One region of the Exiguobacterium sp. s128 genome, then DNA from elsewhere that is predicted to be linked to it. Evidence: riboswitches for the same ligand, from Rfam matches in the RefSeq annotation. Region 1 holds a riboswitch; each other region holds the start of a gene.

Region 1 (3,349 bases):
TATGTGCCTTTGTAATTGATTTGAACGGCTGGTTTGGTGTCATTAAAAAAAGCAGTAACAAAGGACAATGGATCGGTGTCGGCTTGATGTTGACCGGCGTCTTGATCTTTTCGCTCGCATGAAGTGAATCAAAGGAGGAAATCAAATGGGGTTAGGAATGTTTTGTGCCATCGTCGCAGGGATAATGATCAGTTTACAAACCGTTTTGAATGCACGGATGAGTCATGCCTTTGGCGCCTGGGCGACGACAACGTTAGTCTTTTTTGTCGGATTGCTCGGTTCGTTGCTCGCATTGGTCTTCTTTCGGGGCGGAACACTTGCGGCGCTTACAGAGGTCGAACCGCTTTATCTATTTGGTGGTTTCGTCGGAGTCGGTGTCGTGTTTTGTGTCATGCGGGGGATTCAACTGCTCGGACCGTCGATTGCGATTTCCGTCGTCTTGATTTCGCAACTCAGTTTTGCGCTGTGTGTCGACGTCTTTGGCTGGTTCGGTTTACCGAAAGTTGATTTGTCGTTTGGACAGATCATTGGATTGGTCGTCATGCTGAGCGGAATTTTCGTCTTGAAACGGTATCAAGTCGTGGATGAGGCGAAACAAATAGCCGACATCAAAGCGATTTCTTAAGCGAATCGCCAACAAATCAGCGGATGAATCGAAAAAGAGATCCCCCTTTCGCACGACTTTTACGTAAAGTGCATGAAAGGGGGGTCTCTTTTGAAAAACGTCCGATTTGAATCAGACGGATACTTCTTCTTTCCAGGCCACATCGATGAAGGCATCGCGACCCGATGCTTTCCGGTCTTTTTTGTAATGTTCCGGATTTTTTTTGTGGAAGTCTTGATGGTATTCTTCCGCCGGATAGAAGGCGTGTGCCGGTTCGATCCGTGTGACGATCGGTTGCTTAAAACGGTTTGTCGCAGCTAGCGCATCACGTGACGCGATGGCTGCAAGTCGTTGTTCTTCCGTATGGTAAAAAATCGCCGGAGCATACTGTGTACCGCGGTCCTGGAATTGTCCGCCGGCATCGGTCGGATCCGTTTGTGGCCAATACAGTTCCAGTAACCGTTCGTATGAAAAGAGTGCCGGATCAAATGTAATCTCGACGACTTCGGAATGTCCGGTCGTTCCGGTTTTGACCTGCTCATATGTCGGGTTGTCGACGTGTCCTCCTGTATAACCGGACACGATACTGTGAATCCCCGGTAATTCCTCAAATGGTGTCACCATGCACCAGAAACATCCTCCTGCAAATGTTGCTTTTTCCATGTCATCTCTCCCTTTCCCTTGGCTTCTTGAGCCGTAGTCCTGTCATTTCCGACAGCGAGAAAACGAAAACGACTCCTCTGCTTGGTTGCAAAAGGAGTCGCCGCTTTTTATCAACCAAAGCTTTCGCTTTGCTGGTCGTAGCACCTTGCTGTGCGCAGGTTGCTGGGACGTCATCGATCCAGATCTCTCGGTCCACTCTTGATAAGTGTTATATGAAGTTGATGTAAGTTCGTTATCATTGGGATGATAATACCATTCATAAAAGTGGAAAGTCAATCCTTATGTTTGCAAGGCACGCAGAACGGTCGCCCCTAACGTTTTGGCCCCGATCAGTAAGGCCTGTTCATTGATTTCGTACTTCGGGTGATGTTGTGGATAGATGGTGCTTCCGTCTGTCTTCGCAGAACCGGTAAAGAAATAACTTCCCGGGACGTGTTCTAAATAATAAGCAAAATCATCCGCTGCCATCATCGGTTTGACTTCACGGACCTGTGCCTCCGGTAAAAACGAAGCCGCTTCTTGGACCAACTTCGTCTCATTCGGATGATTCCAGAGCGACGGGTAACCGGTCGTGAAATCAATCGAATATGTAGCGCCAATTCCAGCACACGTCGTTCGGGCAACGAGATCGACCTGTTGGCGTAACTGATGCCGGAGTTGCTCGTTGAACGTCCGGATTTCACCGACGATCCGGGCTTCGCCGGTGACGATGTTCGGTGCCGTCCCGGAATGGAACGAGCCAATCGCGACGACGGCAGGTTCAAAGGGATCGACCCGTCGGCTGACGAGATGCTGTAAATTACAGACGAGTTGTGCTCCAGCGACGAGTGCATCTTGCGTCCGGTGCGGGGCTTGCGCATGACCACCTTGTCCATGGACGACGATTTCGAATTCATCGATCGCGCATAACGTATGGCCGCTGTGATAGCCAATCGTTCCGACCGGGAGATCATTTTCAAGATGGGTCCCGAAAATCGCATCAACCCCGTCGAGACAACCATCTTCGATCATTTGAATCGCACCTCCCGGAAAGACTTCTTCGCCATGTTGATGAATGAAGACGATGGTCCCTTCGAGTTCCTCTTGCAACGGCTTGAAGGCAGCGGCGAGTCCGAGGACGATCGCCGTATGGCCGTCATGTCCACAGGCATGCATGACACCGGGGCGGATTGAACGGAACGAAAGATCGGTTTCTTCCTGGAGCGGTAACGCGTCAAAATCCGCCCGGACAGCAATCGTTTTTCCGGGACGTGTCCCTTTGAGTGTCGCGACGATGCCGCTCCCTCCGACTTGTTCGCGGTAGGGGATACCAAGTGCTTCATAAAAGGCGATGATTTTTGCGGGTGTCCGGACTTCTTGGAACGATAATTCCGGGTGACGGTGAAAATCACGCCGTAAACGAATCATCTCGGCTTCGTATTGATCGAGAGCAGCAAATAAATTTTCTTGCATCGAAATCATCCTTTTCGGTATGTCTTGAGGAAAAACGGGTACAGATAGAGGTAATCAAATCAGAGGAGGAATTAACACATGGGTGAAATCATCGTCAATGCCGTTCTTACAGTCAAAGCAGGATTAGCTGATCAAGTCTTTCCAATTTTAAGTACAGTCTACAAAGCCGCACAAAACGAGCCGGGCTGCCTACGTTATACGTTACATCAATCGATTGAAAATGAACATCAGTTCATGCTCTATGAAGTCTATCAAGACGAAGCAGCACTCGAGACACATATCGCATCGGACCACTATAAAGCCTACCGGGAACAAATCGAATTATACCTTGAGGACCGTCAAGTGACGAAATACGTCGAGATGACATTCTGAATCAAGGAAAGAAGGGCGTACGGATCCTCAAGGGTCCATACGCCTCTTTTGTGTTACATCGATTTAAAGCCAAGGAAATGTTCGCGCCAGCGTGGTTCATAAATCGAATTGATCTGGAGCTGTGAGCCCCCGGCATGGATGAAGTATTCATTGTCGAGCATGATGCCGATATGCGACGGACCATCGGTATACGTATTTTCGAAAAAGACGATATCCGAGCGTTTTCCGCTGCTGATCGTCGTGCGACGGTTCGTAAAG
Region 2 (3,349 bases), on a different contig from region 1:
GAGCAACGATACACGTACACGTTTGTCCGTGAGCTGAAAGGAGGCTCGTTACGGGAATGGCCGAACAGTCATATCTCCGAAAAAGAGATCCGTCAGTGGAATCTTGAGCATGGGATGGAAGTCCGTGTACAAATCAGCCATCAAGATCACCGCCGGACGTCACTGGAAGTGCTCGCCGTCATCGCAACCGATCAAATGAAGACGCTTGAGGAACGAATTGTCTTCGAGAAATGTATCGTCAAGAATCACGGTATCATCGAGTCGACAGTCGAAGGACCGTTGAAGGATGAGACGGGGAAACCGTTTTATTACGCAACACCGGTGGAAGACATGCGATTCTTTCAATTGAAGGAAGGACAACTCGTCGATCTTGTCATGTGGAAAGGTCATCCGGAAACGCTGACGATTGTTTGGAAGTATGCCTTTCAATATGAAGAACCGATCGTCCAGCCGTTGAGCTCGTCACAGGATACGAAACGAGCAGGTTCAACCACCGAAGTGATCGTGACACCAGAATCAAAGAAATCTACCGGTCGTTACGCCAAACAAATGAAACGAAAACCAAACATCAAAAAAGCACGACAAGTCCGTCAGATCCGTGAAAAAAAGCAACAATCGATTGCGCCACTCGTCACGACTTCTTTACCGGGACAACCAATCGACTTCATCGATAAGAAGCCACTTGATTTTGCATCTTTTGAAGGAATGCGTCTCGTCATCGTCGGGAATGAACAACAGGCGCCCGTCTACCGGACCTTTTTCGCCGAGACAGGAATCGAATTGATTCATCTTGCGGGAGACGCCCAGTCGGCTAAGAAAATCGCCAGCCTGGCTAAAAAGACCGATGCCATCGTCGTTATCACGAGTCGTGTCTCCCATGCTGCGTCAGCACATGTCATTGCGCAAGCGAAAAAATATAATATTCCGTTTGCGATGGAACGACTGGACGGTCGCCGTTCACTTTATACGGCCTGTCAGCGTCAGCTTGAGAAAGCCCGCCTGAATCAGTTAAAAACAGGGAAATCCTGAAAATAACTGAAACTCCTTGTGCGATTAGCCGTAAATAGGAGTAGAACTTATTTTGAGGAGGATCTCCATGATAAAAGAATTAAAATTATCCGCACGTGAGGCACTCAGTGGACGTTGGGTCTTCATGGCACTTATGTTTTTACTGTTTCTTATCATTCAAATGATTCCAACTGCCTTTTCTTCTGATCCTAACGAAGACTTTCAGTTCATCGATTTGATTGGATTTGTGCTAAGCATACTTCTCCTACCGCTTGCGATCGGTTGGGCATGGCTCGCAATGTCTGTCTCCCGTAAAGAAGACGCAAAAATCGTTGATTTATTCGAACCGTATAAAATTTTCTTGAAAGCAGTTGGTCTTTCAATTGTTCAAGGTATTCTTCTTGGATTGTGGTTCTTACTGTTAATCGTTCCCGGAATCATCAAGTCGTTTTCGTATCTGTTGACGTTCTACATCCTACGCGACGAGCCGTCGATTGGAATTTTGGATGCGATCACCCGTTCACGCCAAATGATGGATGGCCATAAGATGGAAGCCTTTATGCTCGTCCTCTCATTCATTGGTTGGTTCCTGCTCGGCTTGATCACCATCGGAATTGCCTTCCTCTGGGTTGGACCTTATTTCAGCGTCACGCTTGCGAAGTTTTATGATCGGATCCGCGGCGAGGTAGCACCCATCGAGGAATCAACGTTTGTTGCCCCATATTAAGACAACGAGGATGAGAGCCCAGCTCTCGTCCTTTTTTATCGCTGTTTTTAATTCCGATTGGAAAACAGGGTTTAATGGTTGCTTTACTCTGCTAAAAAGTGTACGATAATTCCAATAATTCTTATCAAGAGAAGTCGAGGGAATGGCCCGAAGACACTTCAGCAACCCCGCAAGCAGCGGAAGGTGCTACTTCCTAAAGGAATCTTTTCCTTTACAGATAAGAGCAGACACGATCAATCCGTCGCTCTTTTCGATTTTCGAGAAGAGCGACTTTTTTAATGAGGGGGACATAGCGGATGGAGTATGGATTTTGGTTGCCGATTTTTGGAGGATGGTTACGGAATGTCGAGGACGAACAGATGCCGGCGACATTCGATTATGCGAAACAGGTCGCACAAACGGCTGAACGAATCGGTTTTTCGACGACGCTGATTGCGGAGTTGAATTTAAATGATATTAAAGGACTTGAAGCACCAAGCTTAGAAGCCTGGACGACGGCAGCGGCGATTGCCGCAACGACGGAACGACTGGAAATCATGACGGCCGTCCGCCCGGGGTTCCATAATCCGGCGACGACGGCGAAGATGGCAGCGAACATCGATCAACTCAGCAACGGACGATTTACGCTAAACGTCGTCTCGGCCTGGTGGGAAGAAGAGGCCCGGCAATACAACGGCATTTTTACGGCCCATGATGAACGGTACGCTCGGACCAAAGAATTCGTCACGATCATGAAAGGGTTATGGGCAGACGCCTCACCATATAGCTTCGATGGCAACTACTATACGCTCGAGCAGACACAACTGCATCCGAAGCCGGTTCAACGACCGGGCATCAAGCTGTATGCCGGTGGAGAAAGCGAAGCCGGAAAACAAACCATCGTCGAACAGTGTGATGCCTATGTTATGCATGGGGGAACGGTTGAGGAAGTGACCGTCAAGATTGAGGATATGAAAACGCGTCGACATGCAACAGGGCAACCACCGCTTGAAAGTTTTGGCCTTGCTGCCTACATCATCTGCCGGGATACAGAAGAAGAAGCGGTTCAAGAATGGCAACGGATCACGGACGTCAAAGAAGACAGTGCCGGTTACGTCGGCTACGACGACTTTGTCAGTAAATCGCAACTCGAGCAACAGGTAAAACGGAATGATTATTCGGTCTCAAACCGCGGACTCCGTCCGGATTTAATCGGGACACCGGAACAGATTGCCGAGCGGATTCTCGCCTTTGAAGAAGTCGGTGTCACATTGTTGTTGTTACAATTTTCACCGCAACTTGAAGAAATGGAACGCTTCGCACGCGACGTCATGCCGCTTGTCGAGGAAAAACGAAAGGTAGGTCAAACCAAATGACAAAAATTCATATCTTACACGAAAATCAGGAATGGACGGATCATCTGATTAAACGACTCGAGGAACTGGAGTTGCCGTATGAACAGTGGCATCTCGACGAAGGGCAAGTCCCGCTTGATGAAGTCCCGCCGGAAGGCGTTTTCTACAGCCGAATGAGTGCGTCGTCGCACACGCGTGGCCACCGTTACGCACCGGAATTGACGGAAGGAGTGCTCGCTTGGCTTGAAGAACATGACCGGACCGTCTTCAACGGAACGCG
Region 3 (3,349 bases), on a different contig from region 1:
TCACACGCGGAATGGAAGAGTACCCGAACCACTACTTCATCCCACAATGGATGAAAGAGTTACGTTTGACGTACACAGGAACACATCCGATTGCTGACTTATCTGTAACGAACTATCCGGTTAAAATGTCGGATCCGACTTACATGAACGACCGTGTCCGCTTCTTCTTGAACGCACAGACATGGATCGACTTCTTGAAAGAAGCTGACTTCAGCTTCGGAGCACGTCTTCACGGTAACATCACGGCAACACTTGCCGGAACACCAAGTATCCTGATTCCAAAAGATGCACGGATGCGCGAATTAACGGATTATCACCAATTGACACACATCTGGGCAAACGACATCACAGACAGCACACGCTTGTCAGATGTAATTGAGTCGGCTGACTTCCAAAGCCCGACACGTGTCCAAGCGCGTAACTTTGATAATTTCGTTGAATTCTTGAACACAAATGATTTAGAGCACATCTACAAAGAAACGAACTACCCAGAGAACGTTCCGTTTGATCGTGAAATGGCAAAAGCAGAGTTGCTTCCAGTCGTCAAACCGATCACAGGAATCAGTATTGAAGAAGCCGTTTCACGTTTTGAATCGTACTTCCCAGAAGAAGAACAAAAAATCGTCGCAGCTCAAAAACGCGATAAAGCAAAAATGGCTGAAAAAGATAAGAAAATCAAATCGCTTCAAGGCAAGTTGAACAGTCAGACAAAAGAAATCAAGCATCAACAAGGCACACTGAACCGGAAAGCGGTTCGGATGGCATTGAAGACAGCTGATTTGTTTGCGAAGAAATAAGCTACGGACGTCTTATACCATTTTGGTGTAAGGCGTTTTTTTGTGTAATGAATTCTGAATTGTTTTGACAATTCAAAACAGGGTTGGTACTGTTATGAAAAATTACATTCTTATCCAGAGAGGTGGAGGGACTGGCCCTTTGAAGCCTCAGCAACAGGTCGAAAGATACTGTGCTAATTCCTGCGGGTGTCGTACCCGATCGATAAGCTTCTTTTTATTGTCGACCGACGCACCCATGTATGTGGGTGCGTTTTTTTATTTTATGAGAAAAAGAGGAGTGTGGAGGAGTAATGAAAGAAGGAACATTTCGCCGGAAAATGGAATCCCGGCATATCGTCATGTTGTCACTCGGCGGCGTCATCGGGACCGGATTATTTTTAAGTACAGGTTACACGCTCGAGCAGGCAGGGCGGGTCGGAACGATTTTATCGTACTTGGTCGGAGCACTCGCCGTGTATCTAGTCATGCTCTGCTTAGGAGAACTGGCCGTACATATGCCGGAGACGGGTGCCTTTCACAGCTACGCGACGAAGTATCTTGGATCCGGAACAGGTTATACCGTCGCTTGGCTCTACTGGCTGACGTGGACGGTGGCGCTCGGTTCAGAATTTACGGCAGCCGGTTTATTGATGCAACGGTGGTTTCCGGATGTCCCGGTCTGGCTGTTCAGTGCCTTGTTCGTCGTCATGATTTTAGGCATCAATGTCTTGACGGTTCGTTTGTTCGCAGAAGTTGAATTTTGGTTTTCGGCTGTCAAAGTATTAACGATTTTAGTATTCATCGTCTTAGGGACAGCAGCGATTGTCGGATTTCTGCCACTCGCGGACGGATCGCAAGCGCCGCTTCTTGCCCCGTTGACGGATGGCGGATTATTCCCGAACGGAGCATTCGCCATCCTGATGACGATGCTCGCCGTCAACTTTGCCTATTCCGGAACAGAGTTGATCGGGATTGCAGCAGGTGAGGCCGTCGATCCGAAACGGACGGTTCCGCTGGCCATTCGAACAACGGTCTTCCGGCTTGTCTTATTTTTTGTCGGGACGATTATCGTTCTCGCGATTCTGTTACCCAACGATTCAAAAGGAGTGCTCGAAAGCCCATTCGTTGCCGTATTCGAACGGATTGGTCTGCCGTTTGCTGCAGATATCATGAATTTCGTCATCCTGACGGCGATTTTGTCAGCGGCGAACTCGGGTCTGTACGCCGCTTCACGGATGCTTTGGTCACTTTCCGATCAACGGATGATCACGCCGTTCTTTTCTAAATTAAATGCAAGCGGAGTCCCGACACGTGCCGTTCTCTTCAGTATGCTCGGAGGTCTACTCGCCTTATTGTCCAGTGTCTATGCACCGGGTTCCGTTTACATTGCGCTCGTTTCGATTTCCGGACTGGCAGTTGTCGTCGTCTGGATGAGCATCAGTGCTTCCCAGTTCATGTTTCGCAAGCGCTATCTGCAAGAGGGACATGATGTAAACGATTTGGTTTACCGGACACCTTGGTATCCATTTGTCCCGATTCTGTCATTTTTAATGTGTTTGGCTTCACTGATCGGGATCGCCTTTGATCCGACACAACGGGTCGCTCTGTATTTCGGGGTGCCGTTTATCGCCGTCTGCTACATCGTGCATCATCTAACGAAAACCTCATGGAAACGGAGTGAAGAAGATGTCAAAGAACAACAATCCAGTTGAACAACTGTTAAAGGAAAAGCCGTATCTTTTATTGGACGGCGCATTGGCGACGGAACTCGAGCGCCACGGGAGCAATCTCGAGGACCCGCTGTGGTCGGCTCGGGTATTGCTTGAGGAACCGGAGCAGATTCACCGCGTCCATACGGATTATTTTAAAATTGGGGCAGATTGCGCCATCACGTCCAGTTATCAAGCGAGTGTCGCCGGTTTTAGCAGCCGGGGAATCAAAGAAGACGAAGCGATTGAACTGATGAAACAAACGGTTTATCTGGCGCAACAGGCGCGTGCGGAAACCGGACAGGCGGCAAGTCACGCCCTGATTGCGGGATCGGTCGGTCCTTACGGTGCGTATCTGTCAGACGGTTCCGAGTATGTCGGTCATTACGGAGTCGACGATGCACAACTGGAAGCATTCCACCGTCCGCGGCTTGAAGCGTTGATTGCAGCAGGGGCAGACGTGTTGGCGTTTGAGACGATTCCGTCCTTACAGGAAGCAAAAGTACTGTTTCGACTGCTCGAAGAATTTCCGGAACGATCGGCGTGGCTTGCCTTTTCTCTGCGTGACGCAACACACATCAGTGAAGGAACACCGTTAAGTGAATGTATCGAGTCCTTAGGGGAGCATCCGCAACTGGCGGCAATCGGCGCCAACTGTTTTCCGGCGTCGATCGCGACCGACTTCATCACGACATTAAAACAACTGACGGATGTGCCGATCATCGTCTATCCGAATTCTGGGGAACAGTATGATCCGGTCAGCAAGACCTGGTCCGGTGAAGCAGTCTGTACCGCGTTTGAAGACGTTGCCCCCGAATGGTATGCCGCAGGTGCCCGGTTGATCGGCGGCTGTTGTCGGACGAC

What was found. A riboswitch is a leader RNA that binds a small molecule or an ion and turns the genes downstream of it on or off. The one in region 1 is predicted to bind S-adenosylmethionine.
Region 2: another riboswitch for S-adenosylmethionine. It lies ahead of KNQ13_RS10040 (LLM class flavin-dependent oxidoreductase); the one in region 1 lies ahead of msrA (peptide-methionine (S)-S-oxide reductase MsrA).
Region 3: another riboswitch for S-adenosylmethionine. It lies ahead of KNQ13_RS09905 (amino acid permease); the one in region 1 lies ahead of msrA (peptide-methionine (S)-S-oxide reductase MsrA).

What each region holds. Positions count from the first base shown of each region.
Region 1 is NZ_JACSMT010000022.1:11,664-15,012, forward strand. Features, by position in the region: gene KNQ13_RS09690 (DMT family transporter) at 1-122, shown strand, start outside; gene KNQ13_RS09695 (DMT family transporter) at 146-625, shown strand; gene msrA (peptide-methionine (S)-S-oxide reductase MsrA) at 737-1,267, opposite strand; SAM riboswitch class I at 1,372-1,475, opposite strand; gene KNQ13_RS09705 (M20 metallopeptidase family protein) at 1,547-2,719, opposite strand; gene KNQ13_RS09710 (putative quinol monooxygenase) at 2,798-3,091, shown strand; gene KNQ13_RS09715 (SH3 domain-containing C40 family peptidase) at 3,145-3,349, opposite strand, start outside.
Region 2 is NZ_JACSMT010000023.1:35,169-38,517, forward strand. Features, by position in the region: gene KNQ13_RS10030 (DUF2325 domain-containing protein) at 1-1,029, shown strand, start outside; gene KNQ13_RS10035 (DUF975 family protein) at 1,097-1,735, shown strand; SAM riboswitch class I at 1,854-1,959, shown strand; gene KNQ13_RS10040 (LLM class flavin-dependent oxidoreductase) at 2,032-3,090, shown strand; gene KNQ13_RS10045 (ATP-grasp domain-containing protein) at 3,087-3,349, shown strand, end outside.
Region 3 is NZ_JACSMT010000023.1:9,490-12,838, forward strand. Features, by position in the region: gene KNQ13_RS09900 (polysaccharide pyruvyl transferase family protein) at 1-797, shown strand, start outside; SAM riboswitch class I at 905-1,006, shown strand; gene KNQ13_RS09905 (amino acid permease) at 1,088-2,488, shown strand; gene mmuM (homocysteine S-methyltransferase) at 2,463-3,349, shown strand, end outside.